Regions from separate parts of the Herbaspirillum sp. FG34 genome, predicted to be linked through region 1. Evidence: predicted binding sites of a transcription regulator. Region 1 holds the regulator's gene; each other region holds the start of a gene.
The links. Region 1 encodes sigma-54, which starts transcription at its own class of promoters, with help from an activator protein. Its sites were predicted from a motif close to TGGCANGNAANCTGCTTT; they were not measured.
Positions count from the first base shown of each region.

Region 2: a site for sigma-54 is predicted at 8,829-8,846, ahead of ACODSZ_RS05090 (nitrate- and nitrite sensing domain-containing protein). Genes of this name have one in related genera too.
Region 3: a site for sigma-54 is predicted at 7,532-7,549, ahead of ACODSZ_RS04195 (outer envelope protein). Genes of this name have one in related genera too.

Region 1 is NZ_JBMDJS010000017.1:76,607-87,744, forward strand. It holds gene ACODSZ_RS18995 (KpsF/GutQ family sugar-phosphate isomerase) at 1-103, shown strand, start outside; gene ACODSZ_RS19000 (KdsC family phosphatase) at 103-657, shown strand; gene lptC (LPS export ABC transporter periplasmic protein LptC) at 654-1,262, shown strand; gene lptA (lipopolysaccharide transport periplasmic protein LptA) at 1,314-1,922, shown strand; gene lptB (LPS export ABC transporter ATP-binding protein) at 1,925-2,668, shown strand; gene ACODSZ_RS19020 (RNA polymerase factor sigma-54) at 2,768-4,258, shown strand; gene hpf (ribosome hibernation-promoting factor, HPF/YfiA family) at 4,412-4,774, shown strand; gene grxD (Grx4 family monothiol glutaredoxin) at 5,150-5,461, shown strand; gene ACODSZ_RS19035 (UbiX family flavin prenyltransferase) at 5,487-6,089, shown strand; gene ACODSZ_RS19040 (SDR family oxidoreductase) at 6,259-7,017, opposite strand; gene mdeB (alpha-ketoglutarate dehydrogenase) at 7,183-9,864, opposite strand; gene ACODSZ_RS19050 (Lrp/AsnC family transcriptional regulator) at 10,139-10,618, shown strand; gene ACODSZ_RS19055 (response regulator) at 10,688-11,138, opposite strand, start outside.
Region 2 is NZ_JBMDJS010000003.1:190,554-201,691, forward strand. It holds gene ACODSZ_RS05050 (hypothetical protein) at 1-1,693, shown strand, start outside; gene ACODSZ_RS05055 (HNH endonuclease signature motif containing protein) at 1,757-3,052, shown strand; gene ACODSZ_RS05060 (mechanosensitive ion channel family protein) at 3,216-3,797, opposite strand; gene ACODSZ_RS05065 (NADP-dependent oxidoreductase) at 4,162-5,091, shown strand; gene ACODSZ_RS05070 (carboxymuconolactone decarboxylase family protein) at 5,134-5,721, opposite strand; gene ACODSZ_RS05075 (siderophore-interacting protein) at 5,867-6,610, opposite strand; gene ACODSZ_RS05080 (GNAT family N-acetyltransferase) at 6,788-7,807, shown strand; gene ACODSZ_RS05085 (YitT family protein) at 8,099-8,776, shown strand; gene ACODSZ_RS05090 (nitrate- and nitrite sensing domain-containing protein) at 8,883-10,142, shown strand; gene atzF (allophanate hydrolase) at 10,168-11,138, opposite strand, start outside.
Region 3 is NZ_JBMDJS010000003.1:155-10,288, reverse strand. It holds gene ACODSZ_RS04230 (BMP family ABC transporter substrate-binding protein) at 1-524, opposite strand, end outside; gene ACODSZ_RS04225 (ABC transporter permease) at 613-1,533, opposite strand; gene ACODSZ_RS04220 (ABC transporter permease) at 1,550-2,644, opposite strand; gene ACODSZ_RS04215 (ABC transporter ATP-binding protein) at 2,637-4,187, opposite strand; gene ACODSZ_RS04210 (ABC transporter permease) at 4,365-5,144, opposite strand; gene ACODSZ_RS04205 (ABC transporter ATP-binding protein) at 5,172-5,957, opposite strand; gene ACODSZ_RS04200 (ABC transporter substrate-binding protein) at 6,003-7,043, opposite strand; gene ACODSZ_RS04195 (outer envelope protein) at 7,738-8,562, shown strand; gene ACODSZ_RS04190 (urate hydroxylase PuuD) at 8,867-10,114, shown strand.

The sequences.
Region 1 (11,138 bases):
CATGGAACAGTTCCGCATCAACCAGCTGCTGGTCACCGATGCGGACGGCGTGCTCACGGGCGCGCTGCACATCCACGACCTGACTCGCGCCAAGGTGATCTGATGAACGCGCCAGCCTTCGCCAGCACCCTGCCCGCTGCTGCACTCGCCAAGGCGGCCGCGATCCGCCTGATGATCTTCGACGTCGACGGGGTACTGACCGATGCCGGTCTGTACTACGGCGACGAGGGGGAAGTCTTCAAGCGCTTCAACGCCCTCGACGGCCACGGCATCAAGATGATGCAGCAGTACGGTACTGCCGCCGCCATCATCACCGCGCGCCAGTCTCCCTACGTGTTGCGCCGTGCGCGCGACCTGGGCATTGCCCATGTGTTCCAGGGCATCCATGACAAGCGCCAGGCCTTCGAGCAATTGCTGCAGCAAGTACAGCTCACCCCGCAGGAGTGCGGCTACCTGGGTGACGACATCATCGACCTGCCGGTGCTGACCCGCGTGGGTTTCAAGGCCTGCGTGGCCAACGGTCATCGTGAGGTGAAATCGCGCAGCGACTATGTCACGCAGGCCGCCGGCGGCCATGGCGCGGTGCGCGAGATCTGCGACCTGGTGCTGGCCGCACAAGGCAACTACGAGGCGGCGCTGGCGCCGTACCTGGCATGAGCGGGCGCAGCGGCGAACGCCAGGCCGAACGCATCCGCCTGGCGGTGATCCTGGTGATCCTGATCGCGGCGGCCCTGGGCAGCTTCTGGGTCATGCAGGTCATGCGCGCCTCCGGCGACCAGCAGCCGGCGCAGCGTCCGCGCGGCAAACCCGACTACTATCTGGAAAACTTCAGCTACGTGAAGATGGGTCCGACCGGCCTGCCGCGCTATGACGTTTCCGGCGTCAAGATGGTGCACTTCCCCAGCGATGACTCCTTCGAGATCACCAAGCCGGTGGTGCACAACCTGGACCAGAATCAGGCGCCCATGCAGCTCTATTCGGATACCGCACGGGTCACCGACGACCAGACCCAGATCCACATGTACGGCAATGCCAATGCAATCCGCGCGCCCTACAAGGGCCGCGAAGAAATGCACCTGGTCTCGCAATACCTGCTGCTGTTACCCGATGATGAAATCGTCAAGACCGACAAGCCGGTCGCCATGACCATGGGGACCACGCGCCTCAATGGGGTGGGCATGGTGGCCAACAATGCGACGCAGGTGGTGCAGCTGCTCGGCAATGTACGCGGCTATTACGAGCCCGCACCGAAGAAACGCTAAGCCGGTTCAGTCCGGCACAAGAACGCCAAGAATCGAACAGACAGGAAACCAATGAAACGCTCACTCTTACTGCCGATGCTGATGCTGGCTGCCGTGTGCGGTGTGGCCAACGCCGAGAAGGCGGACTCCACCAAGCCCACCAACATCGAGGCAGACCAGATGGTCTATGACGACGTGCGCCAGGTGAAGACCTTCACCGGCAACGTCGTGATGACACGTGGCACCCTGATCATCAAGGCCGGCCGCGTGGTATTGACGACCGATCAGTACGGTTATGAAAATGCGGTGCTGTATGCCGCGCCTGGTGCGCTGGCAACCTTCCGCCAGAAGCGTGACGGCGGCCCCAATCTGTGGATCGAAGGCCAGGCCGAGCGCATCGAGTATTCGGAGCAGACGGAAGTGTCCAAGCTGTTCCAGCGCGCCCACATCCAGCGCATGGACGGCGACCGCATCACCGATGAAGTCAACGGCGAATTCATTTCCTATGACAGCCGCGCCGAATTCTATTCGGTCAACAACACTGCCAGCGGCCAGAGCAAGCCGGGCGCGGGCCGCATCACGGCCGTGATCCAGCCCAAGAACCCGCCGCCGGCCACGGACGCCCAGCCCGCAGCACCGGCCCAGCCGGCAGCGCGTCGTCAGAACGGAAAGGACCAGTAAGGATGGTAGCCAGTTCGCTGGTCGTTCGCGGCCTGAAGAAAAGTTACGGCGCGCGCCAGGTGGTGCGCGATGTCTCGATGGAAGTGCGCAGCGGCGAAGTGGTCGGCCTGCTCGGCCCCAATGGTGCCGGCAAGACCACCTCGTTCTACATGATCGTGGGGCTGGTACCCTCCGATGGCGGCGAGATCGACCTGGATGGCGCGCCCATTTCGCGCATGCCCATTCACAAGCGCGCCACCATGGGCCTGTCCTACCTGCCGCAGGAAGCCTCGGTGTTTCGCAAGCTGACGGTGGAAGACAACATCCGCGCCGTGCTGGAGCTGCGCCAGGAAGACGGCAAGCCGCTCTCGCGCGATGAAATCGAGGGCCGCCTCAACAACCTGCTGCACGAACTTCAAATCGAAAAGCTGCGCGAAAGCCAGGCCCTGTCACTGTCGGGCGGTGAGCGCCGACGCGTCGAGATCGCTCGCGCGCTGGCCACCGATCCGCGCTTCGTGCTGCTCGATGAACCGTTTGCCGGTATCGACCCGATTGCGGTGATCGAGATCCAGCGTATCGTGCGCTTCCTCAAGGAGCGCGGCATCGGCGTGCTCATCACCGACCACAACGTGCGCGAGACGCTGGGCATCTGCGATCGCGCCTACATCATCAACCAGGGCACGGTGCTGGCCAGCGGCAATCCGGAAGAGATCATTGCCAACGAGTCGGTACGCCGCGTCTATCTGGGCGAGCACTTCCGCATGTAAGCAGCACAGTCGCCCTACGTATCGAGCATCACCGACACCCAGGCATCACGCAACGACAGGCACAGCAACCCGCGGGCCACGCCGCTTTCAGAAAGACAGATGAAACAGTCGCTCCAGTTACGTACCTCGCAGCACCTCGCATTGACGCCGCAACTGCAGCAGTCGATCAGGCTGCTGCAACTGTCGACGCTGGAACTGCACCAGGAACTGGAACAGATCCTCTCCGACAATCCCCTGCTGGAGCGTCTCGATGACGCTCTCGACAATTCGGTGCGTCTGCTGGCCGACGGTGCCGTCTCCAGTTCGCCTTCCAGTGGCGTGGCCGACACCCCTCATGAAAACAGCGGCGAAGCGACGCCCGCTGCCAGCGATGGCGATTCCAGCTTCGAGTACCAGGACAACAATCCGGACACCGGTGTCACCGGTGATGCCGACTGGAGCTTCGATGACGTCGCCCGCAGCGGCAAGTCACCCGATGACGACGATGCCCGCCCGCAGCTGGAAGCCCATGAACTGACCCTGCGCGAACACCTGCTGGAACAGATCCGCGTGACTGCGCGCACCCTGCGCGATCGTGCGCTGCTGGAACTGCTCACCGATGCGCTCGACGAGAGCGGCTATCTGGAAGAACCGCTGGAGGACATCCTCGCGCGCCTGCCTGAAGAGCTGGGTATCGACATGGAAGAGCTGTCGATTTCGCTCAAGCTGCTGCAGAGCCTGGACCCGGCCGGCGTGGGCGCGCGCAGTGCCGGCGAATGCCTGGCCTTGCAGATCCGCCGCCTGCCCAAGATCCCCTTTGTCACGCGCAAGCTGGCGCTGAGGATCGTTGAGGATTACCTGCCGCTGTTCGCCCAGCGCGACTTCAACAAGATCAAGAAGGCCCTCGATTGTGACGACGAAGACCTGCGTGAAGCCCAGGCCGTGATCCGCCAGTGCCGTCCGCATCCGGGTGCCGAATTCGCGCGTGACGCCTCGGACTACGTGGTGCCGGACGTGATTGTCAAGCAGACAAAGAACGGCTGGCAGGTCATGCTCAACCATGAGGTCATGCCCAAGCTGCGCGTCAATGCGATGTACGCCAGTGCCTTGAAGCAGGCCAAGGGCGAAGGTTCGCTGTCCTCGCAGTTGCAGGAAGCCAAGTGGCTCATCAAGAACATGCGGCAACGTTTCGATACGATTTTGCGCGTCGCGCAGGCTATTGTGGAACGTCAAAGAAACTTCTTTTCCCATGGTGCAGTGGCCATGCGCCCCCTTGTGCTGCGTGAAATTGCTGATACACTGGGTCTACACGAGAGCACCATCTCTCGCGTGACGACTCAGAAATACATGCTCACTCCGCATGGTATGTTTGAGTTGAAATACTTCTTCGGTAGCCACGTCGCGACTGAAACCGGAGGCGAAGCTTCCTCCACCGCGATACGGGCGCTGATCAAACAGTTGATAGGAGCCGAAAACCCGCAGACCCCATTATCCGATAGCAAGATTGCGGATATGCTGGCAGAACAAGGCATGGTGGTCGCGCGACGCACAGTCGCCAAATACCGCGAAGTGTTGAAGATTCCGCCAGTCAATCTCCGCAAGTCCCTCTGAGTTTTTCCTCAGTTTTTCTGCAGTACCGTTGCTGTGTTCAGGCAAGCATCCCGACTGATGCCCACGCCATCCGACACGAAGACCGTGCCCGTGGTACAGCTGCAGCAGGATCGATTGCACGAACCTCCAGTGACTTCACGATAGGAGTCTTGTATGAATCTGACCATCAGTGGACACCACCTCGAACTGACCCCCGCCATCCGGGAATACGTGCAAAGCAAGCTCTCGCGTATCAAGCGCCATTTCGACAACGTGATCGACGTCAGCGTGATCCTGAGCGTAGATAAACTCACAGAAAAGGAAAAGCGCCAAAAAGCGGAAATCAACGTCCACATCAAGGGGAAGGATCTACATGCGGAAAGCATCGCACACGACCTCTACGCTGCCATTGACACCCTGATCGACAAGCTCGATCGCCAGGTCATCAAGCACAAGGACAAGTTGCAGGAGCATCACTCCACTGCCAAGCGCCTGCCGGACGACACGCCCGAGGATGCGGTAGCCGGAGCGGCATAAGCCAGGACACCAACGGCAAGCCACCTCGCAGCCTGCAGGGCTGCTGAGAAAGCCAGCCGGATTTCACGAGGAAGGGGCGCGCAAGCGCCCTTTTTCATTGGGGCCACAGCATCTAGCGATGCCTGTGGAAAAAATATAAATCATTACGCCGGGCAACTTCCCGGCAAAACCGCAGTGAACATTGTTCATCGCTCTGCTTGAATGTCTTGCGCAGCACCCTCATCTGCTACCCAGAGCAAACTGCATACGGTATAAATCATTTCCTTGATGCAATTTCCCGCCGGCTCGGACGGACGAATGGCGTGCTGCCGATTTCAACGCGCCTGCCGGCTTTTCCCTATAATGTCGGGCAATCCCATTTTTAAAGGCACAGCCATGAGCGACGTCCAATCCTGGATCAAAGAAACCGTGACCCAAAACCCTGTGGTGCTGTTCATGAAGGGCACTGCACAGTTCCCGCAATGCGGCTTTTCCGGCAAGGCCATCCAGCTGCTCAAGGCCAGCGGCGCCGAGAACATCGTCACCGTCAACGTGCTGGAAAGCCCCGACGTGCGCCAGGGCATCAAGGAATACTCGAACTGGCCGACCATTCCCCAGCTGTACGTGAAGGGTGAATTCGTCGGTGGCTCCGACATCATGAGCGAGATGTACGCCTCGGGCGAGCTGCAGACCCTGATCAAGGGCTGAGTCTGCCCTGCCCTGTAGAGCGCGCATGAGTGCTTCTTCCAGTCAGCCCCGCCAGCGCCTGATCGTTGCGATCACCGGGGCCACCGGGGCCATCTATGGTGTCCGGCTGCTGGAACACCTGCGCAAGCATGGTCAGGTCGAGACGCATCTGATGGTCTCCGAAGCCGGCGTGCTCAATCTGCATCAGGAACTGGACATGCGGCGCAAGGATGTGGAAGCGCTGGCCGATGTGGTGCACAACGTGCGCGATGTCGGCGCGTGCATCGCCAGTGGCTCGTTCGCCTCTGCCGGCATGGTGGTGGCGCCCTGTTCGATGAAGACCCTGGCCGCCGTGGCGCATGGCCTCTCCGACAATCTCATCACCCGTGCAGCCGATGTGGTGCTCAAGGAACGCCGCCGACTGGTGCTGATGGTGCGCGAGACCCCGTTCAATCTGGCCCATCTGCGCAACATGACGTCGGTCACGGAAATGGGCGGCGTGATCTTCCCGCCCCTGCCCGGCTTCTACCAGCGCCCTGCGTCCATGGAAGAAATGGTGGATCACACGCTGGGGCGCGTGCTGGACATGTTCGGGATTTCCATGCAGTTGACGCCGGAGTGGCAGGGCATGAAGGGCAATCCGGGCTGACGCTCTTCGTGTCCCGCAACATCTCTTCCGACGCCGGATTGCAAATATCTCAGATTGGCGTGGGTCCTGCGCTGTTCATCGGCTAGAGGATCAAGCCTTTCACCGCTTCAGAAAAATGGCCGCAGCTCATCACTGCGGCCATTTCTTCATCTGGCAAAGGAAAGCCGGCTCAACCCCGCCCGATATAGGGCATCTTGGTCGCCATCACGGTCATGAACTGCACATTGGCCTCCAGCGGCAGGCTGTCCATGTAGAGGATGGCCCGGGCCACGTGTTCGGCATCCATGGTCGGCTCGACCTTGGTGGAGCCGTCGGCCTGCAGCGTCCCCTTCTTCATCAGGGTGGTCATGTCGGTGGAGGCATTGCCGATATCGATCTGGCCGCAGGCGATGTCATAGGCGCGGCCATCCAGCGAGGTGGCCTTGGTCAGACCCGTGATGGCGTGCTTGGTCGCGGTATAGGATGCCGAGAACGGACGCGGTGCATGCGCCGAAATCGAACCATTGTTGATGATGCGGCCACCGCGCGGCGACTGCTCCTTCATGATGCGGAAGGCTTCCTGGGTGCAGAGGAAAACCCCGGTCAGGTTGATGTCCACGGCCGCCTTCCACTGCTCCACGCTCAGTTCTTCCAGCGACACCGGCGGGGCGAAGATGCCGGCATTGTTGAACAGCATGTCCAGCCGCCCGAAGCGTTCGCGCGTCCTGGCGAAGAGCTGCTTCACCGACGCCGGATCAGTCACGTCGGCCGCCACCACCAGCGCATGGGCAGCGTGTTCAGCGGCCAGCCTGACCGTCTCTTCCAGCGCCTCCTGGCGACGTCCGGCCAGCGTCACGCCATAGCCTTCGCGCAGCAGCGCCAGGGTGATCTGCCGGCCGATGCCGGAACCTGCGCCGGTCACCAGCGCAATACGTTTGGGTGCAGCCATCGTGTGTACTCCTCACTCACGGTATGTCATGGACGATGCGCATCACGGCGCAATAAAAAACCGCCCGTGATGCACGGGCGGTTTTCACTATAGCAAACACGGGGTCGCGCCAGATGAGAGATTTTCAATCCGGCGGCCCGGCATTCATCTGTTGCCTCTCACGCTTCATACCGTGGAAGACAGGGGCTTGCCGGTATCGATACCCAAGGTCCGCGCCGCGTCTTCCAAGCGCGCACGATCCTCCCCCCACACTTCACACAAGGCCGTATACGCAATCCAGCGCGCATCGATCTCGAAGAAGTCACGCAGATTCACCCGCGTATCGCTGCGACCAAACCCGTCCGTACCCAAGGTCACATACGGCGCCGGCACGAACGCGCGGATGCTCTCGGGCAAGCTGCGGATGTAATCGCTCACCGCGATCACCGGCGCTGCGCTGCCTTGCAATTGCGCCGTTACATAGGGCTGGGCCGGGCTGGCCGACAGGCGCTGTGCACGTTGCGCCGCCACGCCATCACGTGCCAGCTCGGTATAGCTGGTCACGCTCCACACCTCGGCCTCGATCTGCCAGTGCTGCTGCAGCAGCGCCGCTGCGGCCACGGCCTCCTTGAGAATGGGGCCCGAGCCCAGCAAGCGCACCTGCGCACCCGCCTTGCTACCCAGGCAGTACAAACCGCGCAGGATCCCCTCCTGCACGCCGTCCGGCAGACTTGGCTGAGCCTCGTTCTCGTTGGTGACAGTGATGTAGTAGAACACGTCATCACCGCGTTCCATCATGCGGCGCATGCCCTCATCCAGGATCACCGCCAGCTCATACGCATAGGCCGGGTCGTACGAAACACAGTTGGGAATCGACGCTGCCGTCACCAGGCTGTTGCCATCCTGATGCTGCAGGCCCTCGCCGCCCAGTGTGGTGCGCCCCGAGGTAGCCCCGATCAGGAAGCCGCGCGCCCGCTGGTCTGCAGCGGCCCAGATCAGATCGCCGATGCGCTGGAAACCGAACATCGAGTAGTAGATGTAGAAGGGCAGCATCGGCGTGCCATGCACCGAGTAGGCAGTGGCCGCTGCGGTCCAGGAAGAAATCGCGCCGGCCTCGGTGATGCCCTCCTCCAGAATCTGTCCATCTTTCGCTTCGCGATAGTAGAGGATGGACCCGATATCCTCCGGCTCATACAACTGCCCTTGCGACGAATAGATGCCGACCTGACGGAACAGGTTGGCCATGCCGAAGGTGCGCGCCTCATCGGCCACGATGGGCACGACATACTGGCCGAAATCCTTGTCCTTCAACAGATTGCCGAGCTGACGCACCAGCGCCATGGTGGAGGACATCTCCTTGCCGTCGGCCTCCAGCGCGAACCGGGCGTGCGCCTCCAGCGGCGGCACCGAGCGCCCTGCCTGCCCGGCCTGGCGGCGCGGCAGATAGCCGCCGAGCGCGGCGCGACGGGCATGCAGGTGCTTCATCTCCGGACTGTCATCGGCCGGCTTGTAGAAGGCCAGCTCACGGCATTGATCATCAGTGAGCGGCAGCTTGAAGCGGTCGCGGAACTGCAGCAGGCTTTCTTCATCCAGCTTCTTCTGCTGGTGTGTGGTCATCTTGCCTTCGCCCGCCGCGCCCATGCCGTAGCCCTTCTTGGTCTGCGCCAGAATCACCGTGGGCTGGCCACGATGGCTGGCCGCCGCCTGGTAAGCCGAGAAGATCTTCTTCATGTCATGGCCACCGCGACGCAGGCGATTGATTTCCTCATCGGTGAGGGTGGCGCCGATGGCGCGCGTGCCCGGCGTCTGGCCGAAGAAATGCTGGCGATTGAAAGCACCATCATTGGCGGCGAAGGTCTGCAACTGCCCGTCCACCGTACGATTCAAGGCATCGACCAGTTCGCCGTCCCGGTCACGCGCAAACAACCCGTCCCAGTCCGAGCCCCACAAGAGCTTGATGACGTTCCAGCCGGCACCGGCGAACAGCGTCTCCAGTTCATCGACGATATGACCATTGCCGCGCACCGGCCCATCGAGCCGCTGCAGGTTGCAGTTGACCACGAAGATCAGATTGTCCAGCTTCTCGCGCGAGGCCAGCGAGAGCGCGGCCAGCGATTCGGGCTCGTCCATCTCGCCATCGCCGAAGACGCCCCACACCTTGCGCCCCTGGTCCTGCAACAGGCCGCGATGCTCCATGTAGCGCAAAAAGCGCGCCTGGTAGATGGCATTGATGGGGCCGATGCCCATGGAACCGGTCGGGAACTGCCAGAACTGCGGCATCAGCCAGGGATGCGGATAGGACGACAAACCCTGGCGCCCCACCCGCTTGGCCTCGATCTCGCGCCGGTAGTAGGCCAGATCCTCTTCGGCGAGGGCGCCTTCGAGGAAGGCCCGCGCATAGATGCCGGGCGCGGAGTGCGGCTGGAAGTAGACGACATCGCCCGCGAATTGCGCATCGCGGGCGCGGAAGAAGTGGTTGAAGCCGACCTCGAAGAGGTCCGCCGCCGAGGCATAGCTGGCGATATGCCCGCCCAGTTCGCCATAGGCGCGGTTGGCGCGCACCACCATGGCCAGTGCGTTCCAGCGCATGATGCTGGCAATGCGCTCCTCAATGGCCTGGGCATCGGAGCCACCAGGGAAGGGCGGCTCCTGTTCCGGGCGGATCGTGTTGACGTAAGGGGTATTGCGCGCATCGCGCCAGTTCACGCCCCATTGCTGAGCCGCTGCCGACAGCCGCGAAAGCAGGAAGCGCGCGCGTTCCGGACCGGCCTCGGCCAGCACGCTGTGCAGCGCTTGCAGCCACTCCTGGGTTTCCTGGGTGTCGAGGTCGATATCGCGGGCAATATCGCTGTCGCTGGGGCGGGACATGTCCACTTCCTGTTCTCCTGTCTGGGTGCGCCGGGCCGGGTGCATCACTGCTCTATGCAAAGAGACGAAAAGCCGGTAAAACACAGGCCGCGCCATCCGTCTCCGAGCACCCGACGCCTTTTCGGCCTTGTTGTCGTTGAGGGCTACTGTGATCGAAGCACCGGACTACGATACGCCCTATGTCCCGGCATGAGTCACTTAAGATGGGAAGTTGCCGTACAATATTCAGCATCCAGTGCTGCGAAACTGAAACTGACAGAATTAAATTTCGATAATGGAACTCGACACCACCGATTTGCGCATCCTGAACATCCTGCAGGAGAACAGTTCGATCAGCAATCTGGAGCTGGCCAGCCGCATCAACCTCTCCCCCTCGCCGACTTTGGCCCGTGTGAAGCGTCTGGAGACCGAAGGCATCATCTCCCGCTATGTAGCGCTGGCCGATCCGCACCTGCTGGGCCTGAAGGTGAACGTTTTTGTCAAAGTCATCCTGGAGCGCCAGGGTGCCGAAGCGCTGGCCCAGTTCGAGACGGCGGTGAGTGCCTTCGATGAGGTCATGGAAGTCTATCTGATGACCGGCGACGAGGATTACCTGCTGCGCATCGTGGTGCCCGACCTGCTGACGCTGGAGCATTTCATCGTCGATCACCTGACCAAGATCCCCGGCATCAAGAACATCCGCTCCAGCTTCGCCCTCAAGCAGATCAAGTACAAGACCGCCCTGCCCACGCCCAAGATCAAGACGCGGCGATAGGCGCTACGGCGCACATGAAAAAAGGGCCTTGCGGCCCTTTGCTGTTTGCTGCGCCCCACCTTGCCTCACTCAGTGCGACCGTCCGCCGCGCGGCAAGCCATCCTCCTGGCGCCGCTGCGGATGCGCGGGCTCGCCTGCCAGCGCATCCTGCACCGCGGCCTCGGCCAGCGGTGCGGCTGCCTCGCTGACATCGCACCAGCGCTCCACCATCGCTACCACGCAACGCGCATAGTGTTCTCCATCGACCGGCTTGGGCAGGTATTCGGTCGCACCGGCCTCCAGTGCCGCACGTTCGCCCTCGGTCTCGTGGGAAGGAAAGACCACCACCGGGGCAGCAGCCAGATGCTTGCTCGCGCGCAACTCGCGCAAAAGCTGCAGGCCGTCGCCGCACTCCATCTCGGACTCCAGCAGAATCAGGCTGGGCGCGCCGCCATCGCTCTGGCGGCGCCCCTGCAGCAGGCAGCGACGCGCCGTCGCCAGGTCCGGGCAGGACCGGAAGAGGCAATGCAGTCCCGCACGC
Region 2 (11,138 bases), on a different contig from region 1:
ACAGCGAGAACGGCTAATTCCAAGTATCAATGTGCTCACCCCAGGCACAAGAACAAGCATCGCCAATGTTCTGAAAGAGTTCGCTACCAAACACTCCGCCATGGACCTGGTGACCAAATACCGAGCTTACTTCCTCTTTTATGGAAAATATGATGACGAAATTGGGCGCCACACTAGACATGACATTGTGGTATTCAAGAATTCGAATGATAAGAAATGCCTTGCGGTGCATGGCGAATCGCCACAAGCAGGCAGTGTCACCGGGAAAGAATTTGAGTGGACACGACAAGCTCTATGGCGTGTAACTCCAAATGGGAACATTGTCAGTGTTATCCCGGTAGCGTACGGCTTTCCCGGCAACCGCAAGACCACTGAATTCGCGCTGACAGCATTGATTCAAACACCGAAGGAAGGCGAGACAGCCCCTACCACGGTCAAAGTCGGTCTGGCTGAATTAGCAGAAATTGACCGCAGCCAAGTTTGGGAACTGACAGGGAGTGGCGAACTTCGAAACGCGGGACTCGGGCCAAAATATTCTCTGAGTTTGCCGCTCAACGGGACGCCTGTATTGAAACAGCGGAACGACACAAGCGACAGCACCATTATTTGGAACGTTCAAGAGGCAACAGCAGACGACATCACAAGATCGGAAATACAACAAGCGTATTTCGTTCTGAAAGCTCCAAATGGTTTGGTACTTTCAATTGAGGGATGCGAGGACACGGACAGTCGATTCACAACGGCCGACAGACGTCGAATTGCCTTGCAACGCGATATCGGAAGTCGACATCAGCTTTGGACCCAAAAATCAGATGGAACCCTTGTCTCAGCAATCACCATCGTACGTGATTCCACCGGGGACACAGCAGAGGTATGCCTTTCGACAGGCACCGGAGGCGTCGCCATCGCCCAAGCAAATATCGGGCAGGTAAGTGCATTCAAGCTTGACCCAGAAAATCGACTGAAATTCGAGGGTGCGGAGAATGTAACGTATCTGGTTGCAGTACTAAAAGAGAGGCAGTCAGCACAACGTGTTATCACGTCCAACGAAGTCGGCGATGCACTTACATTGCAACGCATCGCCTCCAACGCCTCGCCTATCGCGTATTCGGTTGGCGTGCCAAAAACAAATTTCAAGGAATTTGAACGAATAGCCACCGTTGACAAGCGAGAACTCCGCGTCGATGGCCACCTGACGGGCATCAAATTCATTGTTGAAGAGCGTGGCAAGGGACGCGCATCGTATAACGAATACTATCGCCTTCGAATGATGTTGTCGGTGGAGCGGAAAGATGGCACGAGCTCATCCGACGTCGAACTGTCAGACGAGCCAGATGAAAAAGACAATGACCGCGATCATCTGGACTGGAGCGAGGGAGGTTATGTATTTGTCGATAACCGCTACTTATTCTTGCCAGATGAACCCATCTACTCGATCCGTTTGATTACAAGCACGGACGGCGATCAACGACGTCGACTTGCGTTTGAATATCGGCTAACCAGCAATGGCGACTGGTATGGCTTATCAAGCTGCAGCGAAAAAATGGAATTGCTTAAGCAGGACCGTCTTGGCGCGTATCAGGAATTTGATGATCTGCAAAAGAACGGCAACAAGATTACGGCAATTGCGCTCGATTATGATCCTTACTCACAGCGAATTCGACCAAAGTTCTTGCGCCGCATGATCGGGTAATTACATCGCCACAGATATCCGATATAGCGCTTGTTCATCAAGAAGTGCATGTTTCAGGTCCAAATGAAACAACGTAACCCCAGGAAAAATTTCATGGTCGGTCCTACAGATAAGCTGAAAAATCTCAGGTTCAAATTCGCAACGAAAAACGGCAACAAAGGCGAAAGTTCGACTGTCCTTAAAAAGCCCATCTCAAAGGAGAGAAGAACCGTCAATAGTCCTTTGACACGCGCCCTGGCCAACAACCAGATCCAAGACATTATCTCTACAAGCATTGAAAATTTTGAGGGGGCGACGTTACCTGATTTCCCCTCGGAATTTGAGAACTTGAAGAGAGCCAGGGGCTTCGCTAAAGAGGTGAGAGCAAAATATATAGATTGCCTGCCATATTTCTATATTAAAGAGCCGACCACCCCGATCTACTGGTGCCCGTGGTGCATGCATTCGATCCCTATTGATGGAATGCATGTGGATCACGTGATTGCGAAGCGCATCTATGTCCGCTATCGAATCTTTCAAGATTTCAGCAAAGGGGAAAGATTCCGGGATCACGACGCAGATACTTACCTGGATCATTACCTGCACGAGACCATTAATCTCGTCTTGTCGTGTGCATCGTGCAATGTCAAGAAGCAAGACAATCTGGTGACAGCGGAGAGATTGCGGACCCTGAAATTCAACTCCGACAAATATCCAGACAAATGGGAAATACGAGACAAGATCGACCAGGCCGTAGCGATTCGCAAGGTATATGGCGAGGAAGAAAGCGATCACCGAAAGTACATGACGAGCGGTGATCTTGGATTTATCGGCGGCAGCAATCTAGAGAAAGCAGGTGTAACTGCGCTTGAGAATAGGATGAACTTATGGGGGGGAAATAGCGGCAGACCAGCTTTCCGTCCCAAGGATGTTCACCCGACTCTGCAAGTACAGCAACTTGCCAATCAACACATAGGATATGGAGCACGACTTTGTTTTTACTGTTTGGGCTTTTACCATCCATCCGCGTTCCAAATCGACCATATAAATGCCAAAAAAAGAGGCACAACCTACACGTTGAAAACTAACAATGTCTCTGGCAACTTATTTCCTGTTTGCGCTCGCTGCAATAATAAAAAAAGAGAAAAGACTTTTAGTTTTGATATGTTGAATGACTTTATCAACGAACGAAGAAACGCTGAGATTCCTGGAATTGAGCTAACGGACTGGGTCATCTTCGATGATGTGGCTACTGCAGTCGAGAGAGCGCAGGCACGAGTAATCGAAATTTTTATCAGCAAAGTGACTAAAAAATCCTACGCCGACTTTATTCAAAATGGAGCAGGCCATTCTCTCTACCAACTAGGACTTATCGACTAGAAAGACGAATCCCCTCCTCTAGCGCCCATTCATACTGATGAAATCAAGAATCGGCTTGGGAGGGGATTCAGCATTTTTTCAAATATGTGCTTCCTCAATGACGGCTAATGAAGGTGGCCACGCATCACTAGAACCCATTTCATAAATAGGCGTGAGATGCGTTCTAAAATCCCGTCCCACGCTCATCACTCCACCTGCGCACTATCCGCTGAAAGAACAGACTGTTCGGCAACTGCAGGATCGTCTTCTCTTCCTGCCCCTCCTCCAGCAAGGTGGTATAGACCAGGTTGATATCCAGCACCCGCCCCTTTACGCCAGGCTTGTCTCCGCCTTCCAGCACCTCGATCATGTCCCCCACGCGGAACGGCCCTGTAGTAAAGATCAGGATGGCGCAAAACAGATTGGACAACACACTCCACACCGCAAAGAACGCCACCGCACCCACGGCGGCGAATCCGGTAAACGCAGACCATAGCACCGTACCGGACACTCCCATCCGCTCCAGCGCCCACAGTACGGCACCGCCATAGATGAAAAATCCCAGCACCCGCTGCGTGAGCATGATGGCCGTAGCCGGCAAACCGTAATCGCGTTCGACCCTCGCGATGAGGCGCCTGGCCACCCGCATGATCGCCAGCGCCAGCAGAAAAATCAGCACCACCTCCGTCGCCGGCACCAGCACGTCGAACCAGTCAGCCACCCATTGCGGCAAATTATCGTGGATGGATTGCAAAACTCTGTTCATTCAATTCCTCTTGAAAATTATTTGCACAGGCCTTTCCTGCTCGCCAGCGACACCGCGCACGCAGAAAAAGTGCCGCAAAATCCGGACGTACGATAACACCACGGAAACAGCGTCACGCACTCGCGCAAGGGCAGGCAGAACGTCCGAATGACACTGGCTTATAGCATCATCAGTCAAACTTATCGAGACATCAGCCCAGCTTATTACTGGAATATGGATAGTCTATTTGCATTGCCTTGACGCTTCTCTCTAGGATCCGATCCTGAAGTAGCTCACGGCGGACCGGCTGCTCTTCAAACCAACGCTGCGCACGGTCTGCCAGCAGGGTTTTCCACAAGGACCAAACAGCCACGAAAGAGGCACGATGAATACGAAGGCAATCCGCTATCACCAATACGGCCCCCCGGAAGTCATGGTTCTGGAAACCATCGAGGCGCCCGCCCTGACCTCGGGCCAGGTCCGTGTCAGCCTGTGCGCGGCGGGAGTCGCTCCCCTGGATACCAAACTCAGGGCCGGTCTGCTTGAACGCCACGTACCACTCAGACTACCCAAGATCCCCGGCCGCGACGGTGCGGGCGTGATCGTCGAATCCAGCGCCGAGGGTCTCCATGTCGGCGACGCCGTCTGCGTGATCGCCGACATGTTCGGCCAGGGTACCTACGCCGACAGCATCGTCCTGCCGGCAGCGCGCGTGGTCGCGCAGCCCGCTTCGCTGACGAAGCGACAGGCAGCGGCGCTGTTGCAGCCCGGCGCAAGTGCCTGGATTCCCATGGTCAGAACAGCACAGGTATCCAGCGGCATGAAGATACTGGTACACGCCGGTTCCGGCGCAGTAGGCAGTCTGATGATCCAGCTGGCGGTGCACCTGGGCGCCGAGGTCTGGGCAACCTGCAGCAGTGCCAACCGGGATGCCGTGCTGGCATTGGGTGCGACCGGGGTCATCGCCCATGACAAGGAGGATTTCTCGACTTTGCGCGGGTTCGATGTCGTCTTCGACCTGGTGGGCGCAGACACCCACGACCGTTCCTATCCCGTCCTCAAACCCGGGGGCCAGTTGGTCTGGCTGGTCGCTGCCCCGATCCGGGAACGCGGGGACGAATTCAAGGTACGTGTGATCCGCTCGATCATCGATGACGATCCGGAGTGCCTGCGACAGGTCGCGCTGCTGGCGCAACAACAGGTGCTGGTACCCGCGGTCGGTCAGTGCTTCCCCCTCGCAGAGGCTGCCTTCGCGCACGCGCTGCTGGAGTCCGGCAAGGCGCCGCGCGGAAGGATCGTGCTCGATATCGCGTAAGCCTGGCCGGCGGCATGCCACTGCCAGACACACACCCGACATTCACTCCGCTGCGCTGCCGGCAGGTTCATCAAAGGGCAGCGGTGCTTGTCCATGGCGCACATGGAAGACGTTCAGCGTCATGGCCACCAGAGAATAGTAGCCCAGCAGTCCCACAAGATTGACCAGCACCTCGATACCGAAGCGCTCTTGCGCCTCCCGATACAAGGGCTCGGAAATACGTCTGTTCTCGTACAGTTCTTCCACGAATTCCCAGATCATCTGTTCGTCGCGCGCCTCAAAGGCAGGGGGCCTGCCCAGACGAATCCGCTCGATATTGTCCGCGTCCAGTCCAGCCTCGATGGCGATGGGATAGTGAATCTGCCACTCCGCCTGAGCTTGCCATTTCGCGGCCGTGCACAGGATGGCCAGCTCCGACAGTCGCAACGGCAGCTGCGTGTGATAACGGCAGAATGCGCCCAGCTTCTGGGCAGGCTGCGCCAGTTCGGGACTGTGGATCCAGGACAGGAAGGGACCGGCCAGGTTGCCACGCGGGCCCTTCAGGATATCGTCCAGGACTTCCTTTTGTGCGAGGGTGGCGGTGGCGATGTCGACGGCGGGCAGCCGAGGTTTGCTCATATCTGGCGACATGGGTTTCCTTGGAAAAGACTGGAATAGGGGTGGTCAGGCATGATACCGGCCTGCCCGACCGCTCGGGTGCAATTTTGCCCGACGCCGGGCTTGATCTGAATATCATGCCCGACTTCGGTGCCAGCACCTTCCCAAACGGCTCCGTTCAGTCCAGCCCCTTCTTCCCCAATGCCCAATAAGCCTTGGCCTTGATGCGGCGATTGCCGACACCAGCGCCATTTAGATGACGCTTGATGGCCTGGATCGCGGCCGCACGTCCGGCAAGAATGAAGTTCGTATCAGGTGTTGCCGTGCGCAGTATCACTTCGTTGATCTCGGCCAGATGCGCATCGTCCGGCTGCCGCCGCACGAGAACCGCATCGCCAATGCCAAGCCTCTGCAAGACCTCGTGCATCTGCACGACATCGTCCACCTCGAATACCATCGCAGCCTCAGTGCCCGGCTGCGCCAGCGCCGCAGCCAGTCCGAGGCAGGTTTCATCGCCGAACAGCAGCGGCTGTTTCACCTGGCTCACATCCATCGAACTGCGCGGCCCCATGAATGCTACGTTCGTGCCAGGCCGAACCCCGTCAAAAAATGCACAGGTTGCCGTCCCTCCATGCAGATAAACGATAAATTCCGCACAGCCTTGCGCCGGGTCCCAGGACAAGGGCGTGTAGGTCCGGTTTTCGAATCCTTTGCCGAGACTGACCTGTATCTTGTCGCCCGGTGTCCAGTTCTGGTTCCTCAGCGCCTGGCCCTGCAAGCGAATGCGCACATAATGCCGGCCGATTCTTTCCACTGATGAGATCCTCGCCTGTTTCAGCAGAACTTTCTTGAGCAACCGCGTCAACGTGCCATCGGCAGAAAGAGAAGGGGCGAGGGAGAGGTCGTCGGCCGTACCAGGCATGGTCATTCCTTTGATCGTGTGAATGACGACAAGACGACTCAGCACAGCCACTTATTGTGTCGACAGTGCAGCACATTGCAAGGTCAGGAAGCTGGCCATCACCGCAGGTCGCCGCCAATACGCGTATGCTGATGAACCGCAACCCGCCCACGCAGATATCCATTCCTGTCCACCACGATGACGCGCTCTTCCCCTGCCCGCCACGCCCCCTTCGCGCTGTTCCAGCAAACCCGCGCCTCGGATCTCGACAAGCTGATCGCTCTGCGTGTTACCGCCATGCGACCCAGCCTGGAGCAAATCGGGCGCTTCGATCCACAGCGTGCACGGGAGCGTTTCACCAACGACTTCTTGCCGGATAGAACCTTTCATGTCCTGCACCAGGGCCGGACTGCTGGCTTCTTTGCGCTGGAACGCCAACCAGATGCGCTGCACCTGCGCCACCTGTATCTCCATCCCGACTACCAGCGTGAAGGCCTGGGTACGCAGGTACTCAGGCGCATCCTGGCCGATGCCCGCCGCCATGGCTGCAGCGTGCAGTTGGCAGCATTGCGCGGGAGTCCGGCCAATGCCTTCTATCGCCGTCATGGTTTCATACAGGTCCGCGAGGAAGAATGGGACATCCATTACGCACATCACGCATCGCCAGCGCCCGGCGTGGCCCACACGTCCGGAGCGTGCGTCATACGCTGGCTGGAGCACACGGACCTGTGCGCGCTGGATGCGGTCCTGCGCCAGCACGTGCGTGATCTGCGAGACGGCAGCGTGGTCGAAGCCGAGGTCGCCGCCATCCGTGACTGCATGAGCGGCGCGATGGATGCCGAGGGACGTTATCGCAGCTATCTGGTGGCGCGCGATAGCAATGGCCGGGTGCTGGGCTGCATGGCGCTGTCACGCCCGGATACGCGCCTGAGCAACCACCTCAATCTGGATCCACAAGCACAAGGGACCGCGCTGGAATTGCTCAATGTCTTCGTGCGTCGCGACGCCATGCGCGGACAGGGCATCGGTCGCGCTCTGCTGCAGGCGGCCTGTGACGAGGCCCGTGCGGCCTGTGCCGGACAACTGGTGGTCAACAGCGGCCCGCGCTATCGCGCCAGCTGGGGCTTCTACGATCATCTCTTCGATGCCAGTCACGGCATGATGCAGAACTATTACGGGCCAGACCGTCACGCCAAGGTATGGAGCATGATGCTTTGATGCTTTGATCGCTGCAAGCGTATCGAAACCGCTATCGGCCGCGCCCCGCCCACATTCCCCTAACCGAAAATTCAGGCTCTGGCACATTTCCTGCTTGCCGAGAAGTGTTGTAGCGGCGCCGCGCCGTCTCATCCGACTCTCGCCGCACTGCAACAAATCCATTACCATGCGCCCCAGCGGCGGCTGTCGACGATTGAAGGCAGCTGCACACCGTTGGCTGTACCGGCTTACCCGCCGACCTGGCCAGCGACGTGACGCGTTCGTTATCCACGATTGATGATTGGTATTGCCATGACGACTTCCACTGCGGATTCCTCGCCCTCCTCGCCCATTGCCGCTGCGCCCGCCGCACGTGCCAGTACCGCGGCCCTGCCTGCCGTGCGCCACAGCTGGATCGACAACCTGCAAGGCCAGCTCTTCGGTGTGGTGATGATCGCCTTCGGCATGTCCATGCTGCACAGCCTGGGCCTGATCATCGGTCAGATCGCCGGTGTGGCCTTCCTGGTGACCTATGCCACCGGCATCAGCTTCGGCATGGCCTTTACCCTCATCAACCTGCCCTTCTACCTGCTGGCCGCCCTGCGCATGGGCGCCGCCTTCACCTGGCGCACCCTGGCCGCCGTCACGGCAGTCTCGGTACTGACCAACGTGGCCGGCAACTACATCAGCTACAGCCACCTCGATCCCGCCGTCGGGGCAGTGCTGGCCGGACTGTGCGTGGGCATCGGCCTGATCGGGCTGTTCCGCCACCAGGCCAGCTGCGGCGGCATGAGCATCCTGGCCACCTACGTGCAGGAACGCACCGGCTTCAAGGCCGGCTGGCTTCTGATGGGATTTGACCTGGCGCTGTTTGCGACGGCGGCCCTGTTCCTGCCGATGGATCGCGTGTTCTATTCGCTCATCGGCGCCATCACGATGAACCTGTTCGTGGCGTGGAATCATCGCTACGAATGGTATATCGCCCGCTAGGGAGCGGATGCCGGGCAAGTCGATTCCATTACAATCCGGGGATGCAGCGCCATTGCATGAAACTTGCTGGCGCTGAGGGTCTCCCTGATTCTTCGTCCTGCCGTCCATGAGCCAAGTCCTGAACTACCTGATCACCGCCCGCCGCTGCGAAGTGGAGGAACTGCAACGCCTGGCTCGCACCTGCCAGCTGGTACTCACCGTGGGCAAGCTGATTCATTGCCTGCAGCAGGAACGCGGGGTCTCCAACATCTATCTCGGCTCGCGCGGCGAGCGGGATGCGCAGGAGTGCCAGGAGCGCGTAGCGGCGAGCCAGGCGGCACGGTGTGAATTCGATGCCTGGCTGGAATCCACCGAGCACGACAACGCTCTCTCCAATGGCGCGCGTCTCTACACCCGCATCGCCTTCGCCCTGCATGCACTGGACGGGCTGCCCAAGCTGCGCGCCGATGTGGTGGCCCTCACCTGTACCCCGAGCGCCAGCTACGAGCGTTTCAAGACGGTGGTGGGCGCCCTGCTGGCGCTGGTGTTTGAAGCGGCCGATGTGGCCGTGGACCCCGAGATATCGCGTCTGCTGGTGGCGCTGTTCAACCTGATGCAGGGCAAGGAATTTGCCGGACGCGAACGGGCCGCCGGTGCTGCCGCGTTTGCCATGGGCAAGATCACGCGCGAACAGGAACAGACCATCGAAACCCAGATCGAGATGCAGGAACAGGCCCTGCGTCGTTTCGAATCCTTCGCCGAAGGTTTCCGCAACGAGTGGAGCGCCATGCAGGCCACCCTGCCGCTGGCCGATCTGGAAAGGCTGCGTCGCAAGCTGCTCACCGCGCATGGCCGTCCGCTTGATCCCGAACTGGCCGATGCCTGGTACCAGTGCTGCTCCACCCGCATGGATGGCCTGCACCGGGTCGAGATCCATCTGGCCAACTACCTGCAGTCGCAATGCAGGGACAAGATCGCCGAATTGCAGAAGGAACTGGACCACCAGGGCCAGCTCTTCAGCCAGGATGATGCACTCGATCCATTGGCCCCGCTGGTCGCCTTCCCCTCCAGCCTGGAAGACCAGGCGCTGCCGGACCAATCGCTGCGTACCGGGGTGGGGCCGCACCTGACCCACTCCATTGTCGACATCCTGCGCACCCAGTCCGAGCGCCTGCAGAACCTGACCCAGGAACTGGCCACCGTGCGCGAGAGCCTGGAAGAACGCAAGCTCATCGAGCGGGCCAAGGGTGTGCTGATGATGAAGCAGGGCCTCAACGAAGAAGCCGCCTATCGCCTGCTGCGCAAACACGCCATGAACCAGAACCGGCGCATCGCCGAAGTGGCGCAGGCCATTCTCTCGCTGACCGAAATCCTGCCGGACGCCTGACCAGGCGTCCGCCCTCCCCGGTCACTCACGCCGCCAGCAGGCGGTTTTCGATCTGCCGCTGTCCGACCAGTGGCCGTCCATGTGCGCGCTGCAAGGCATCGGCCACGCCCAGCAGTGCCTGGTCGGTGAAGGCCGGGCCGAATACCGTGATGCCCCAGGGCAGGCCGTTCTTCATGAAGTTCATCGGGGTGGCGACGGCCGCGTAGTCCAGCATGTTCATGAAATTGGTGTACCAGCCCAGATCCGAATTGCGCTGCACCGGCTGCTCGTGCAATTCCTCCAGGGTCACCGGACGCGGATAGGCAGGCGTGACCACGCAATCGACAGTGCTGAGGATGCGGTCGCATTGCACCTTCAGTTGCTGCAGGCGATATTGTGCGCGGAAGGTATCGACGGCGCTGTACTGCGGTGCCTTGCGCAGCACGTCGCGAATCACCGGCAGGATCTCCTCAGGCCGTTCCTGCAACAGCGCTTCGATGGTGCTGTAGCGCTCGGCCACCCACGGGCCCTCGTAGAGCAGGCGCGCTGCCTCCAGAAAGGGGCTGAAATCGATGGTCACGGGTACGCCGCCGATGGCCTCCAGTTGTCCCAGCGCTTCCACGAACAGGACCGGACTCTCGCTGCAGCCGAGGAATTCCAGCTGGCGCGGTACTCCCACGCGCAAGCCCTCGCGTGGCGCCTGGAAGGCCGCTGCATCATTGTGCGGCAGGTTGGCCCGGCTGTATTCGTCGCGCTCGTCGGGCTGTCCTGATTGCGTGCACAGCGCCAGCAGCTGACTGGCTTCGGCTGCCGTGGCGGTGAAGAAGGTCACGCAATCCAGCGTACGGCAGGCGGGCACTACCCCGGCGGTGGAGAGCAGTCCCTTGGTCGCCTTCAGTCCGACCAGATTGTTCAGGGCGGCAGGGACGCGGCCACTGCCGGCCGTGTCAGTGCCCAATGCAAAGCTGCTCAAACCCAATGCCACCGCCAGCGATGAACCGGAGGACGAACCGCCGG
Region 3 (10,134 bases), on a different contig from region 1:
CCCAGCTTGCCGGACTTGCTCATCTTGCCCGCGACCACGCCGGCCAGGTACGCGCCTTCATAGGTGCGCACGTCGTATTGCGCCAAGTTGTCGGCGGTCTTGAAGCCGGTGGCGTGTTCGAACTTCACGTCCGGGAATTCCTTGGCGACCTTGAGCATGGCTTCCATGTAGCCGAAGGTGGTGCCGAAGATCAGCTTGTTGCCATCGGTGGCCAGTTGGCGGAAGACGCGCTCGGCGTCGGCGGCGGATTCAGGAATGTTTTCCACGAAGGTGGTCTTGACCTTGTCGCCGAACTTCTCTTCGACCGCCTTGCGACCCTTGTCATGCGCGAAGGTCCAGCCGGCGTCACCCACCGGGCCGATGTAGACGAAGGCGACCTTCAGCGGATCAGCCGCCGGAGCAGCTGCAGCCGGCGCAGCAGCGGGCGCGGCGGCAGCAGGTTCTTCCTTCTTGCCGCAACCGATCAGGGTTGCCGCCGCCAGGGTGGCGAGCATCGTCAAGGATGCCCTGCGCGAAATCTTCATTGTGTTCTCCCTCAAGGTCAGTGGATAAATGCAGGTGCTGCTACAAAAACGACTAAACGAAATAAACGATATAAATGATATAAAAAATTTAGGAAGCCCCCGGGCGGAACGGTTTGCCCAGCGAGGCCGGCATGTTCAGGCGGATCCAGTCAGGGTTGCGCGAGATCAGCGCCAGCACCACGATGGTGGCCAGGTAAGGTGCCATCGACAGGATCTGCGAGGGCACCGTCACCCCCATGCCCTGCAGGTAGAACTGGGCGATGGTGACGCCACCGAACAGCAGCGACCCCAGCAAGACCCGTGCCGGACGCCAGGTGGCGAAGGCGGTCAGGGCCAGCGCGATCCAGCCGCGGCCGGCCACCAGGCCCTCGACCCACATCGGGGTATAGACCAGCGACATGTAGGCGCCGGCCAGGCCGCAGCAGGCGCCGCCGAACAGCAGCGCCAGATAGCGGATGCCGCGCACCGAATAACCCAGTGCGTGCGCCGATTCAGGCGACTCGCCCACCGCGCGCAAGACCAGCCCGGCGCGCGTGCGATAAAGGAACCAGATGCTGGCCAGGCACAGTGCGAAGGCGACATAGCTCATCCAGTGCTGATGGAACAGCGCCTGTCCCAGGAAGGGAATATCGCCCAGCAGCGGAATCGAATTCGGTTGCGCCGGCAGTGCCAGGCCAACGAAGCGCTGGCCCACGAACGCCGACAGGCCAGCCCCGAAGATCGACAGCGCCAGGCCGGTGGCCACCTGGTTGGTGGCCAGGCGCAGCGCCAGCCAGGCAAAGAGCGTGGCCATGAGCATGCCGCACACCGCCCCGGCAGCAAATCCCAGCAGCGGGCTCTTGGTGGCATAGCCGACCGCAAAGCCGGCGATGGCCGACACCAGCATCATGCCCTCGGCGCCCAGGTTGAGCACGCCGGAGCGTTCATTGATCAACAGCCCGATGGCCGCCAGCAGCAGGGGGGTGCCGGCATTGATGGAGGCTGCGATGAGAGGAGCGAGTTGTTCCATGTCCTGTCCTGATTCCTTAGACTTTCTTTTTCCACGCCAGGCGGTAATCGATGAGCGTATCGCAGGCCAGCAGCAGGAACAGCAGCATGCCCTGGAACACCCCGGTGATGGCCGAGGGCAGCCCCAGACGCGATTGCGCCAGCTCGCCGCCCAGATACAGCAGCGACATGATCAGCCCGCCGAGGATTGCCCCGATGGGATGCAGGCGTCCGATGAAGGCCACGATGATGGCCGCAAAGCCATAGCCCGGCGACACCGAGGGTAACAACTGGCCGATCGGACCGGCGATCTCGAAGGCTCCGGCCAGCCCGGCAAAGGCACCCGAAATCAGCAGCGACACCCACAAGGCCGAGCGCGCCGAGAAGCCCGCATAGCGCGCCGCATGCGGGGCCACGCCACCGACCATGAGCGAGAAGCCGCGCAGGCTGCGCATCATGAAGATCGCCATCAACACGGCCGCCACGATGGTCACCGCAAAGCCGATGTGCAGGCGCGTGCCGGATATCAGCATGGGCAACATGAATTCGCTGGAGAACACCTTGGACTGCGGGAAGTTCATGCCATTGGGATCCTTCAGCGGACCGTTCACGGCCCACATCAACAGCAATTGCGCCACATAGGTCAGCATCAGCGACACCAGGATCTCATTGGCATTGAACTGGTCGCGCAGGAAGGCCGTGATGGCTGCCCACAAGGCCCCGCCGATGATACCGGCCACGATCATGAGCACCAGCCCCATGCCGCCGGAGATGCCATGCCCCGGCACATCCAGCCACACCAGCATGGCACCCGAACAGAGCGCACCGACCGTGAACTGGCCTTCGGCACCGATATTCCAGATGCTGGCGCGGAAGCACACTGCCAGCCCCAGTGCGCACAGGATCAGCGGCACCGATTTCAACAGCAGTTCGCTGATGGCGCGCTTGCCATTGAAGGGATCGACCAGGAACACCTTCAGCCCGGCCAGCGGATCTTTGCCCAGCGCCAGGAACAGCAGCGCACCGAGCAACAGCGTGGCGATGATGGCGATCACCGGCGAGAGATAGGTCATGGTCCTGGACGGCGCACCGCGCAGTTCCAGTCGCAGGGGGAAGCTCAAGCGTTCAGCCATGACGCACCTCCGTAGCGGCTGCCGCCGGTTCATCCCACAAGCCGCTCATCCACACGCCGACCTGCTCGCGCGTGGCCTGTTCAATCGGAATGGAGGGCGACAGGCGCCCCTTGGCGATGACGTGCAGGCGATCGCACAAGGCGAACAATTCATCCAGTTCTTCCGAGATCACCAGCACGGCACAACCTTCCTGTTTCAGTTTCAAGATTTCGCCATGGATCTGGGCCGCCGCGCCCACATCCACACCCCAGGTCGGCTGGGCAACCACGAAGACCGCAGGCTTGCGCTCCATTTCGCGGCCGACGATGAATTTCTGCAGATTGCCGCCCGAGAGGCTCTTGGCCGGCGCATCCGGTCCTGCCGCCTTGACCTTGAAACGCTCGATGATGGATGCCGCCGCACGGCGGGTGAAGCCGAAATCGATCATGCCGCGCTTCACGTAAGGGGCCTTCTGATGCGACAGCAGCATGTTGGCCGTCAGCGACAGAGTCGGCACGGCGCCGCGTCCCAGGCGTTCTTCCGGCACCAGGCCCAGACCCGCCGCGCGGCGCGGATTGGGCGAGAGATTGCCCACTGCCTTGCCGGCCAGCAGGATCATGTCGGGGGCGGCGCGCTGGTCTTCCCCGGACAGCGCCGCCAGCAGTTCCTGCTGGCCGTTGCCCGAGACCCCGGCGATGCCGACGATCTCACCGGCGCGCACTTCGCATTCGATGTCCTTGAGTTCGGTGGCAAACAGATGCGCCTTGGGCAGCGAGAGACGGTTCACGTGCAGCTTGCGCTCGTTGCGCAGCGAATCCGGATTGCGCTCGCGCTGCAGGCGCACCAGTTCGTCACCGATCATCATGCGCGAGAGGCTGGCGCTGCTTTCATTGCGCGGATCACAGTTGCCGGTCACGCGGCCACCGCGCATGACGGTGGCGCTGTGACACAGTGCGCGGATCTCGTCGAGCTTGTGGCTGATGTAGAGAATGCTGCAACCCTCATCGGCCAGGCGACGCAGGGTCACGAAGAGTTTCTCCACCGCCTGCGGCGTCAACACCGAGGTCGGCTCATCCAGGATCAGCAGTTGCGGTTCGGTCAGCAGGGCGCGCACGATCTCCACGCGCTGGCGCTCGCCGACCGACAAGGTATGGACGTGGCGCTGCGGTTCCAGCTCCAGGCCGTATTTTTCGCCGGTGCGGGTGATGCGTTCGGCCAGTTCCTTCAGATCGGTCCTGGCGTCCAGACCGAGGGCGATGTTCTCGGTCACGGTGAGGGTGTCGAACAGCGAGAAATGCTGGAACACCATGGCAATGCCCAGCTTGCGCGCCACCTGCGGATTGGCGATCTGTACCGCCTCGCCGTTCCAGCGGATTTCGCCGGCATCGGGCTTGACCGCGCCGAAGATGATCTTCATCAGGGTGGACTTGCCCGCACCGTTCTCCCCCAGCACGGCGTGGATCTCGCCGGGCGCCACCGCCAGGCTGACATCGTCATTGGCCAGCACGCCCGGATAGGCCTTGCGTACCTGGTTGATTTCAAGACGGAGTGGAACTGCGCTCACGTGATTTCCCTGTGGTGATGGTTGTCGTCATGTCGTACTGCAGCGGTCCGCGTGCCTGCGGCCACCGCGAGCGCCCCCGGCGGCTCGCACGCGCGACATCATAGACAAATTGCGCTGCGCCGCATACCGCTTTTGCCGGGATTTCCGCCGCGACGGCAGCGCAAAGCCGGATTTACCTCATTTTCCGCGATGCGCCCAACCGGTGGTGCGTTTCTCGATGATGGCAAAGAGCTCGTACATGGCCATGGCCATGGCACCGATCACCACCAGCCCGGCAAAGGCCAGCGGCATCTTCATCGAGGAGCCGGCCGAGACCAGCAGGTAGCCGATGCCCTGGTTGGAGGCATTCATTTCAGAGACGGTCGAGCCCACGAAGGCCAGCGTGATGGCCACCTTCAGCGAGGCAAAGAAGTAGGGCATGGAGCGCGGCAGGCCGACCTTGAGCAGGATGTCCATGCGACGCGCACCCAGTACCCGCAACACGTCTTCCAGCTCCGGTTCCAGTGTGGCCAGGCCGGTGGCGATGTTGACCATGATCGGGAAGAAGGAAATCAGGAAGGCTGTCAGGATCGCCGGTCCCGCACCGATGCCGAACCAGACCACCAGCACCGGCACGAAAGCCGCCTTGGGCAAGGCATTGAAGGCCGTCATGAGCGGATAGGCGGCGGCATACAGCATAGGTGAAGATCCGATCACCAGGCCCAGCGTCACACCGACCACCACGGCGATGGCGAAGCCCACCATGGTGACCCAAAAGGTAGAAAGCGCGTGCTCGGTAATCGGGCCGGCGTAATCCACCATGGCCTGCAGGATGGAGGCCGGACTGGGGAAGATGAAGTCGGAGACCTGCCACACGCTGCAGATGAACTGCCACACGCCCAGGATGGCGACGAGCAGGAACCAGGGCGCCAGCGTGGTGGCGGCGCGATTGAGTTTGCCGTTGAACGGAGTTTTCATGAGTTTCCTTGGCCGGGCCGTGGGTGGTCAGGTATTGCGCACGTGGCCGATGTGCTCGCGCAGCTCATGTACCAGCGCGTTGAAGCCGTCGGTATAGGTGGTTTCCAGCGGGCAGGGGCGCGGCAGCGGATTGTCGCGTCGAACCACGATACGGCCTGGCCGCTTGCTCATCACGTAGATGGTGTCGGCCAGGAAGGCCGCCTCGCGCAGGTCGTGCGTGACCAGGATGACGTTGAAGCGGCGCTCGGCCCACAGGTCGCGCAGCACGCACCACAGTTCTTCGCGGGTGAAGGCATCGAGCGCGCCGAAGGGCTCGTCCAGCAACAGCATCTTGGGTTCATGGATCAGCGCGCGGCAGATCGAGGCACGCTGCTGCATGCCACCCGAGAGTTGCCACGGAAACTTGTCGGCATAACCGTCCAGCCCCACGGTCTTGAGCAACTTCTTTGCACGCTCGATGTATTCGGCCTTCTTCTGCTTGAAGTCGTGCCGGTAGGGCTCGACGATTTCCAACGGCAGCAGCACGTTCTCCAGTGTCGTGCGCCACGGCAACAGGGTGGGCGCCTGAAAGGCCATGCCGACGAACTTGAGCGGCCCGCTGACCGTCTGGCCATTGATCACCACGCTGCCGCGATTGGGTTGTTTCAAGCCCGTGGCCAGTTTCATGAAGGTCGACTTGCCGCAGCCGGAGGGCCCGACGATGGCGATGAATTCACCGGCGCGGGTCTGCAGGTCGATGTCTTCCACCGCAAAGTCGGCGGCGCCATCATAGGCCAGGTAGACGTGGCGGAAATCGACGAAGGGTTCGCTCATGAATGCAGTCGGGTGAAGATGGGTTGAGTAAACGATATAAATGATTTACTTGGGGAACACGTCCAGCTCGGTCCTGGACGGCAGGAAACTGCCATTCCAGATCTTGTCGGCGTTGACGCGGGTCTTGGTGCCATAGGCGTCCGAAACCTGGGAGGCCATGAGGGTCAGGCGCGGGCCGTAGACCTGGCCATAGCCTTCCGATTTTGCGTGCGGCGTGGCGATGGCGCTGGCGATGGCCAGCTTCAGGCGGCGCAGTTCCAGTTTCTCGTCAATCAGGCCGTCACGTTCCTTCAAGACCTTGATGGCCGCTTCCGGGTTGGCCATCACGTCGCGGCTGGCCTTGGCGAAGGCGCGCAGGAAGCCCTTGATGGCTTCCGGCTTGTTCCTGATCATGGTGTCGGAGGCGATGATGGCATTGCCATACAGGCGCACGCCGTAGTCCGGATACATCATCACGTTGATGTCTTCATCCTTGATGCCGCGCGCATTGAGGTTCAGCAGCGAGGTGAAGTAGAAGCCGGTGATGGCATCCACGTCGCCGCGCGCCAGCATGGTCTCGCGCAGCGGCGGGTCCATGCTGGTCCACTGTGCCTTGGCGGCGTCCAGGCCATTGGCCTTGGCAAAGATGGGATAGGCACGGCGACCGGCATCGAACACCGGTGCGCCCAGTTTCTTGCCGGCCAGATCGGCCGGTTTCTTGATGCCGGATTTCTTGAGCGAGAACACGGCCGCCGGCGTGTCGTTGTAGACCATCATGACCGCCACCGGCTTGCCAGGGGCATCGGGGTTGTTGGCCGTGAATTCCATCAGGGCGGCCATGTCGGCAAAGCCCATGTCATAGGTGCCGGAGGCCACGCGATTGACGGCGTTGCCCGAACCGTTGCCGGCGTCGATGGTGACATCCAGTTTTTCCTGCGCGAAGTAACCCTTGGACTTGGCCACCAGGAACAGGGCGGCCGGCCCTTCGAAGCGCCAGTCCAGCTGGAACTTGATCTTGGTGTCCTGCGCCTGGGCCAGCGAGGAGCTGGCGGCCAGCATGAGGCTGAAGAGGCTGATGCCGAGTTTGAAGAGCTTGCTGGATTGCACGGTGGACTTCCTTCCCTGGTCGTTTGAATGTCGGATCCCGCAGCTTCAATAGCATTTAATGTGCCAAGCCTGGGACAGTTCGCGTCCGCGCTCCTTGCCCTGCCGTTGCAGGCGCAAGGACGTCGGCAAGAGCCGGGCCGGATGATCGACAGCGCCCGTTATTTTTGTCGACAATCAAAAAATTCATTTGCAACAATTTGGTGCTTGTCTGCACCTAAGTAGAAAAAGATGCACTAAAAAAAATGGACTTGCAGGGCTGGAAGGCCGATGGTGTGCGCCTCCTGGGGGCTTTTGTCGTATCGCATCGGCTTGTTGTGATTGTCGACAATGCGAGTAGCCAAGCTGGGGAAAGTGGTGAGAGGGCTTGGGAAAGTGGCCGGACTCGGCTAGGATTGCGCCCCGGCGCGCGCGCGACCTTGACCATCGGGGCGGCAGTTCACTCGCGTTGGGCATGGCCGCGTGCCGGCCGGAGGGGCCGGTCTGGGGGCTGGCACGGGCTTTGCGTAAACGCTGCCGTCGGTGCGGGTGTCGGCAGCGCTGTCAGCAATGGGCCAGACCTGATTTGACGAAGGCAAGCACACGAGGTGTCCGGATCTCGATGCTGTGGCGGGGAGAGCGCAGTGCGCCGCAGGATGCGAACCGGGCACCGGATCAACAGCCATTTTTTTTAGACAAGCAATACAGGGAGAAACTTATGAAGAAGGGTATCAAGGGGAAGTACTGGATGATGGCGGCGGTGGTTGCTTCGTCCGCAATCAGCATGTCGGCTCATGCCTTGGACTGGTCGGACACCTCGATCGGCTACCGTTACGGCACGAAGTTTGCCGAGCCCTTCAATTCGAAGGACATCAGCAAGAACATCGTCAACCTCCAGCACTCCGATGGTTACAAGTACGGTACCAATTTCCTCAACATCGACATGCTGCTGTCGGACAACAAGAATGACAATGCCACGGAATTCTACGTCGTCTATCGCAATACCCTGGATATCGGCAAGATCAGCGGCAAGGACCTTTCCTTCGGCCCGGCACGTGGTGTCGGTCTGACCCTGGGCTTTGACTGGAACACCAAGAACGACAACAGCTACGCCTCCAAGAAGCGCATGTGGGTGGTCGGTCCGACCCTGATGATGGATGTGCCTGGTTTCCTGAACGTGAGCGTGCTGGCGCTGTTCGAGAGCAACAAGCCCATCGGTGTGACGAGTCGCTACGAGTACGCTACTCACCCGATGCTGAACCTGGCCTGGGGTATCCCGCTGGGTGGTTCGGGCTGGGCCTTCGAAGGCTACATGAACTATATTGCGGCCAAGGGCAAGAACGAGTTCGGTGGTCCGACCTCGCCCGAAGTGAACTTCGATGGTCAGGTCATGTATGACCTGGGTACCTCCATGGGCTTGGGCAAGAACAAGCTGCGCGTGGGTCTGGAGTACCAGTACTGGCGCAACAAGTTCGGCAATCCGAACACTGTCGCCGGTTCGCTGGCCAAGACCCCGATGGTGCGCGCCGAGTACCACTTCTAAGCGTCCGGTCGATCCGGCTGCTTGCAGCATCATGGCGATGCCGGGTCTTCGGATCCGGCATTTTTGTTGGGCGTCCGGTGCAGTGCAAGCAGTGACATGTGAGTCGGGTGGCGATTGGCTACACTGTATTGCAGCAGGTGGGGCCGGGCGTGCTCATGTTGATATGGGTGCAGACATATGCTGTCTATATGTTTGCAGGCATATGGTATCGGTCGGGCTGATATCTAATTGCTGGGTTTTGAACAGGGTGGAGGTGCGCGTGTTGCGGCCTTCGTCATCGATAGGGATTTGAGAGCGGAGCATCATGGAAGCATACTTACTTGACTGGCTCAATCTGCTGCTGCGCTGGCTGCATGTGATCACGGCGATTGCCTGGATCGGGTCTTCGTTCTACTTCGTCTGGCTGGACAACAGTCTGGTGGCTCCGACCGATCCGGAGTTGAAGGAGAAGGGGGTGGGGGGCGAGTTGTGGGCGGTGCATGGGGGCGGTTTCTACAATCCGCAGAAGTATCTTCTTGCACCCAAGGTATTGCCGGAGCATCTGCACTGGTTCTATTGGGAGTCCTACAGTACGTGGCTGTCAGGCTTTGCCTTGTTCTCGCTGCTGTATCTCTTCAATGCGAACGTGTTCCTGGTGGATCGCAATGTGTTCGACATGTCGGCGTCGATGGCGGGCGGAACGGCGATTGCCTTCCTGGTCTTCAACTGGCTGATCTATGACGCGATCTGTAGCACCATCGGGGATCGGCCGGGGGCGGATCGTCTGGTCAATCTGTTGGTGGGCTTGCAGGTGATCGTGTCGGTGTGGGCGGCTTGTCATCTGTTCTCGGGGCGCGCTGCCTTCCTCATCAGCGGGGCTTCGCTGGCGACCATCATGAGCGCGAACGTGCTGGTCTGGATCATTCCGGGGCAGCGCAAGATGGTGGCTTCCATGCGAGCCGGGCAGGCGCCTGATCCAATTCACGGCAAGCGGGGCAAGCAGCGCAGCGTCCACAATACCTACTTCACTTTGCCAGTGCTGTTTGCCATGCTGTCCAATCACTACAGCATGACCTACAGCGCGCCGCATAACTGGGTGGTCTTGTTGTGCATCATGGCCGCCGGTGCCTTGATCCGGCAGTTCTTCGTGTTGCGGCACAAGGGCGTCTACAACTGGTGGTACCCGGGAATCGCCGTGGGCTTGCTGCTGGCCGTGATCCTGTGGATGAGTCCGGCCATGCAGGCTAAGCCAGCGGCCGCCGCAGCTCCTTCAGCCGACAATACATCGGCGACCGCCGCAGCCAGCAATGAACCCGTCGGATCGTTCGCTCAGGTTCAACAAGTCATCCAGGCACGCTGCATTCAGTGCCATGCCGCTCAACCTACCCTCATGCCCGTTCCCGGCAAAGGCATCTTGCTGGACTCTCCTGAACATATCTCCCAGCATGCACAACAGATTTATCAACAGGCCGTCGTGCAGAAGGCCATGCCTCTCGGGAACATGACCCATATCACCGATGATGAACGCGCCATCATCGGGAAGTGGTTTGAAAATGGTGCTCCCGTTAAGTGATGTTTGGGGTCTGGTTTGGC